Linked DNA regions of Sagittula stellata E-37. The protein of the gene in region 1 interacts with the protein of each later gene in a pairwise test. Links are inferred from orthologs where the notes say so. Each region holds a gene or a part of one and is shown in the gene's direction. Other genes may lie near its edges.

What was found.
Region 2: the proteins of pheT (region 1) and secD interact in binary tests that used the Escherichia coli proteins (3 or more experiments, as listed by UniProt). The link is inferred for Sagittula stellata E-37 from one-to-one orthologs.

Annotation. Positions count from the first base shown.
Region 1 is NZ_CP155729.1:986,817-990,171, forward strand. What follows is about bases 303-3,339. They hold pheT (phenylalanine--tRNA ligase subunit beta), read left to right. Parts: upstream 303-639; coding sequence 640-3,039; downstream 3,040-3,339. Other genes in these bases: pheS (phenylalanine--tRNA ligase subunit alpha), read left to right, coding at 303-444; ABFK29_RS04670 (carboxymuconolactone decarboxylase family protein), read right to left, coding at 3,330-3,339. Also shown: more of pheS, read left to right, coding at 1-302; more of ABFK29_RS04670, read right to left, coding at 3,340-3,355.
Region 2 is NZ_CP155729.1:2,001,268-2,004,432, forward strand. What follows is about bases 218-3,064. They hold secD (protein translocase subunit SecD), read left to right. Parts: upstream 218-730; coding sequence 731-2,398; downstream 2,399-3,064. Other genes in these bases: ABFK29_RS09465 (trypsin-like serine peptidase), read right to left, coding at 218-287; yajC (preprotein translocase subunit YajC), read left to right, coding at 436-723; secF (protein translocase subunit SecF), read left to right, coding at 2,412-3,064. Also shown: more of ABFK29_RS09465, read right to left, coding at 1-217; more of secF, read left to right, coding at 3,065-3,165. UniProt on the Escherichia coli protein: Part of the Sec protein translocase complex. Interacts with the SecYEG preprotein conducting channel. SecDF uses the proton motive force (PMF) to complete protein translocation after the ATP-dependent function of SecA.

The DNA of each region.
Region 1 (3,355 bases):
CACCAGATCGAGGGCCTCGCCATCGACCGGGACATCTCCATGGCGAACCTCAAGTGGGTGCTGGAGGAGTTCTTCTCCGCCTTCTTCGAGATCGACGGCATCAAGACCCGTTTCCGCGCCTCGCACTTCCCCTTCACCGAACCGTCGGCCGAGGTCGACATCCAGTGTTCGTGGGAGGACGGCCAGCTCAAGATCGGGCAGGGCGACGGCTGGCTTGAGGTCCTGGGTTCGGGCATGGTGCACCCGCACGTTCTGCGCTCCGGCGGCGTGGACCCGGACGAATGGCAGGGCTTCGCCTTCGGCATGGGCATCGACCGGATCGCCATGCTGAAATACGGCATCCCCGACCTCCGCGCCTTCTTCGACAGCGACCTCCGCTGGCTCCGCCACTACGGCTTCGCCTCGCTGGACGTGCCGACCCTGCACGGCGGGCTGTCCCGCTGATCTGAGATGCGGCTTTTCGTTGCCATTGGTCTTGGCGCAGTCTGGTTGCAGGTGCCGCCCTTCCGGGGGCGGTATCGCCTGAGACGCCCGTTGCAGTGAGTATTTGCAAAGCAGAGAAGCACAGGGTCGCCCTTCCCCTCCCATCGGGGCTGCGGTAAGGGAGGCCGGACGTATTTTCTGATCGGGGCCCGGCACATGAAATTCACCCTCTCCTGGCTGAAAGAGCATCTCGACACCACCGCCTCTGTCGACGAGATCGCGGAGACGCTGACCGATCTCGGGCTTGAGGTCGAGGAGGTCGTCGATCCCGCGTCCCGCCTGAAGGCCTTTACCCTCGCCAAGGTGGTCCACGCCGAGCAGCACCCGGACGCCGACCGGCTGCGGGTCTGCAAGGTGATGACCGACGAGGGCGAGAAGCAGATCGTCTGCGGTGCGCCGAACGCACGCGAAGGTATAACCGTCGTGCTGGCGAAACCCGGCGACTACGTGCCCGGCATCGACACCACGCTGTCTGTCGGCAACATCCGGGGCGTCGAGAGCCACGGCATGATGGCCTCCGAGCGCGAGCTGGAGCTGTCGGACGAGCACACGGGCATCATCGAGCTGCCCTCCGGCGAGGTTGGCCAGACGTTCACCGATTGGCTGGCGCAGAACGACCCGGCGAAGGTCGACCCGATGATCGAGATCGCCATCACGCCGAACCGGCAGGACGCGCTGGGGGTGCATGGCATCGCCCGCGACCTGGCAGCGCGCGGCCTGGGCAAACTGAAGCCGCTGAAGCAAGAGCACGTCGCGGGCCAGTATCCCTGTCCGATCTCCGTCACCATCGACGCGGACTCCGCCACCGACGGTTGCGAGATCTTCGCGGGCCGGCTCATTCGCGGTGTGCAGAACGCGCCCTCGCCGAAGTGGCTGCACGACCGCCTGCGCGCCATCGGTCTGCGCCCGATCTCGGCTCTGGTGGATGTGACCAACTTCTTCACCCATGACCGGAACCGCCCGCTGCATGTCTTCGATGCCGACAAGGTTCAGGGCGGCGCGCTGCGCATCCACCGCACCGAGGGGGGCGAGACGCTCACGGGCCTCGACGAAAAGACTTACACCTTCGGCCCCGGGCAGGTGGTGATTTCCGATGCGGCGGGCATCGAGTCGATCGGCGGGATCATGGGCGGGTTGTCGACCGGCTGCACGCAGGAGACGGTGAATGTCTTCCTTGAGGCCGCCGTCTGGGACCGCATCCAGATCGCCCACACCGGCCGCGCCCTCAAGATCAACTCCGACGCGCGCTACCGCAACGAACGCGGCATCGACCCGGCCTACAACATGCAGGCAATCGAGGATGCAACGCAGATGATCCTCGACCTGTGCGGCGGCGAGCCGTCCGAGGTGGTGGTCGCGGGCCGCGTACCGGATACCGCGCGCGCCTATCGGCTGGACCCGGCGCGCGTCGTGTCCCTTGTCGGGATGGAGATCCCGGAAAGCGAGCAGCGCCAGACCCTGACCCGCCTGGGCTTCCGCATGGAGGGCAACATGGCCCATGTGCCGTCCTGGCGCCCGGATGTGCAGGGCGAGGCCGACCTGGTGGAAGAAGTGGCCCGCGTCGCCTCCCTGACGAAACTCAAGGGCAAGCCGCTGGCCAGGGTGCCGGGCGTGCAGAGGCCGATCCTCTCGCCGCTTCAGAAGCGCGAGCAACTGGCGCGGCGGACGGCAGCGGCGCTCGGCTACAACGAGTGCGTGACCTACAGCTTCATCGATTCCGAGGCCGCGGGGCTGTTCGGTGGCGGCGACGATGCGACGATGCTGGCCAATCCGATCAGCAGTGACATGAGCCACATGCGTCCGCAGCTCCTGCCGGGATTGCTGCGCGCTGCCGCCCGCAACCAAGCGCGCGGTTTTGCCGACGTGGCGCTGTTCGAGGTCGGCCATGCCTTCCACGGCGGCGAGCCGGGAGAGCAGGCGTTGATGGTTTCCGGCCTTCTGGTCGGGCGGACCGGGCCGAAGGACGTGCATGGTGCGTCCCGCCCTGTCGACGTCTACGATGCCAAGGCGGATGCAGAGGCGGTGCTGGCCGCGATGAGCGCGCCTGCCAAGGTGCAGATCCTGCGCGGCGCCGAGGGCTGGTGGCACCCGGGCCGTCACGGCAAGCTTTGCCTCGGTCCGAAGAAGGTTTTGGGCGTCTTCGGCGAACTGCACCCGCGGGTGTTGTCGGCGATGGACGTGAAGGGACCGGCCGTGGCCTTCACGCTCTATCCGGCGGAAGTGCCGCTGCCGCGCAAGGCCGGGGCGACCCGTCCGGCGCTTGCACTGAACGACCTGCAGGCGGTGGAGCGCGACTTTGCCTTTGTCGTGGATCGCGACGTGGAGGCGCTGATGTTGGTCAACGCGGCGCAGGGGGCCGACAAGGCCCTGATCTCGGACGTGCGCGTCTTCGACGAGTTCATCGGCGGCGCGCTGGGGGAGGGCAAGAAGTCCCTCGCCATCACCGTGCGCCTTCAGCCCACGGATGCGACGCTTAAAGAAAAGGACATCGAGGCGGTTGCGGCAAAGATCGTCGAGAAGGTGACAAAGGCCACGGGCGGCGTACTGCGGGGCTGACCCCTGACCGCACAGCTGGCGAAACATGAGGTAGGGTGGAGTTAACTCCACCCTGCTTTGCGTTTCGCCGGGCGCATAGAGTGGCGCGCGATCTCCACGACGGGGCGACGTTGATCCGGTTTCCCATGCCGTGCTCGATGAGGCATCCGTTGCCCCGGCCCTGACCCTTGTCGCCCGCGTGGCGCGAAATCGAGCGCCGCTACCTGGGAGATCCCGGTGCCCGTCGTTGTTCACACGGAAGGCGGTGCAACGGCAGCCCCATCACAGAAACCGCAGAGCGTTCCCGCGCATCACCCGGCGGACAATTCGTCGAAGG
Region 2 (3,165 bases), 1.0 Mb from region 1 along the record:
TAGGCTTTCGGATGCACGGTCACGGCCTTGATTCGCGCGGCACCCGTGTGGTGCTTTCCGTCCCAGCCCGCGACGAAGGTCATGTCCCCGACCCGCTTGAGATATCCGTCGGTGGGCGTTGTGACGCAATGGGCGGCGGTCAGCGCAACATCGGGGGCCACGAGCGTCGCGGTACACATCTCGCGGTGACGGTAGCCGGCAAGGTTCAGGCGACCGACCGCATTCTCGGCAAGGGCCGTGGCAGGTGGCAGGGCGGCGGCGACAGTCAGGAGCAAAACCCGTAACATGGCCGCAGCATAGCGCGTGACGGGCCTGCGCGACCATCTGCCAGCCTGCCGCGCACCTTGCATCCGGGCGCAGGTCCGCATAGGTAACGCCCAATTTCGCGGGGGATGCCCCGCCGATCCGACACAGAGATCCAGCAGGGAGCATCCAATGGACCAGAACGCCCTTTCCTCTTTCGTGATGATGGGTTTGATCTTCGCGATCATGTATTTCCTCCTCATCCGTCCGCAGCAGAAGAAGGTGAAGGAGCACAAGGCGATGATCGAGGCGGTCCGCCGCAACGACATCATCGTCACCCAGGGCGGGATCATCGCCAAGGTCGTCAAGGTGAAGGACGATGCCGAGCTCGAAGTGGAAATCGCCGATGGCGTGAAGGTGCGGATCATGCGGTCCACCATCGCGGCGGTGAAATCCAAGACCGAACCCGCAGAGGCCTGAGACCCACATGCTGCAGATCGATGCCTGGAAGCGTTGGCTGATCTGGCTCACCGTCGTGGTGGGTCTGCTTCTTGCCTTGCCGAACCTGTTCTATGGACGGGTCGAGATCCACAACGACGCGGTCAAGGCCATCGAGGCAGGTGACGATACGTCGGAGAACCGCGCGGCAGAGGCCGAGTGGCCGTCTTTCCTGCCGTCCGGGCTGGTGAACCTCGGGCTCGATCTGCGCGGCGGTGCGCACCTGCTGGCGCGGGTGCAGACCGCGGACGTCTACAAGGCCCGGATGGAGTCGCTCTGGCCGGAAGTGCGGGACCTGCTGCGCGACGAGCGCGACACGGTGGGCACGATCCGCTGGAATTCCGAAGCCGTCGACCGCGGCGAACTGCGGGTCAGGCTTTCGAAACCCGAAGGCATGCAGCGCGCCATCGAGGTGGTGCGCGGGCTGGCGCAGCCGGTGGTCACGCTGACCGGCGCGGGCGCGTCGGATATCTTGGTGCGCGGTGAGGGCGACGAACTTGTCGTGACGCTGTCGGAGGCAGAGAAGCAGGCGACCGACGACCGCACGCTGCAGCAATCGCTCGAAATCATCCGGCGCCGCATCGACGAGGTCGGCACCCGCGAACCGACGATCCAGCGGCAGGGCGCGGACCGCATCCTGATCCAGGTGCCGGGCATCGGCTCGGCCGCAGAGCTGAAGGCGATCATCGGCACCACGGCGCAATTGACTTTCCAGCCCGTCGTCGGCCGGACCACCAACGAAAACGACGCGCCCGGACCGGGGAACGAGCTGCTTCCGTCACTGGACGAGAAGGGCCTTTATTACGTGTTGGAACAGACCCCGGTCGTGACCGGCGAGGAGCTGACGAACGCGCAGCCGACCTTCGACCAGAACGGGCGCCCGGCGGTGAGCTTCAACTTCAACCCGTCGGGGGCGCGCAAGTTCGGCGACTACACGGCCGCGAACATCGGCTCGCCCTTCGCCATCGTGCTGGACGACGAGGTGATTTCCGCCCCCGTGATCCAGAGCCACATCGGCGGCGGCGCGGGTATCATCACGGGCAACTTCACGGTCGAGGAATCGACCAACCTTGCCGTGCTGCTGCGCGCGGGCGCTCTGCCGGCAGGACTGGAGTTCCTGGAGGAACGGACCATCGGGCCGGAACTGGGGCAGGACAGCATCGAGGCCGGCAAGCTGGCGACCGGTGTGGCCTTTGTCGCGGTGCTGGGCTTCATGGTGGCCAGCTACGGGCTGTTCGGCGTCTTTGCCAATATCGCGCTGATCCTGAACGTCGCGCTGATGTTCGGCCTGCTGAGCCTGATCGGGGCGACGCTGACGCTTCCCGGGATCGCCGGGATCGTACTGACGGTCGGCATGGCGGTGGACGCCAACGTGCTGATCTTCGAGCGCATACGCGAAGAGCTGAAGACGGCACGCGGTCCGGCGCGGGCGATCGAACTGGGCTATGAAAAGGCGCTGAGCGCCATCGTCGACGCCAACATCACAACCTTCATCACCGCCGTGATCCTCTACGTCATGGGCTCCGGCCCGGTACGGGGCTTCGCGGTCACGCTGGGCTTCGGGATCATTACCTCGGTCTTCACCGCGATCTTCGTGACGCGGCTGTTGATCGTGACGTGGTTCGAACGCCGCCGCCCCAAGACCATCGAAGTTTGAGAGAGAGCCTTACATGCGACTGAGACTGGTCAAGGACGATCTGAACTGGGACTTCTTCTCGAGATCCAAGCTGTGGCTCGGCATCTCGGGGTTGATGGTGGTCATCGCGCTGGCAAGCTTTTTCATCCAGGGGCTGAACTACGGTATCGATTTCCGCGGCGGCACGACGATCCGGACCGAAAGCGCGGAGCCGGTCGACGTAGGCGCCTACCGTGATGCGCTCGCGTCGCTCGGACTGGGCGACATTGTGATCTCGGAGGTGTTCGACCCGAACTTCCGGGACGACCAGAACGTCGCGATGGTGCGCATCGGCGCGCAGGACGGCGAGGAAGCGGTCAGCACCGAGGTCATCGATTCGGCCGAGGCCGCCCTGAAGGAGGTCGCCCCGGACATCCGTTTTACCTCGGTTGAATCGGTGGGTCCGAAGGTTTCGCAAGAGCTTATCCAAACCGCCGTTCTGGCGGTGGGCCTCGCGATTGCGGCGGTGCTGGTCTACATCTGGCTGAGGTTCGAGTGGCAATTCGCGCTGGGGGCGGTGATCGCACTGATCCACGACGTGGCACTGACCATCGGTATTTTCAGCGAATTGCAGATCCGCTTCGACCTGGCGATCATCGCGGCGTTGCTGACCATCGTCGGCTATTCGCTGAACGACACGGTCGTGGTTTTCGACCGGGTGCGCGAGAACCTGATCAAGTACAAGTCCAAGGACCTCAAGGAGGTCCTGAACATGTCCATCAACGAGACCATGAGCCGTACGATCATGA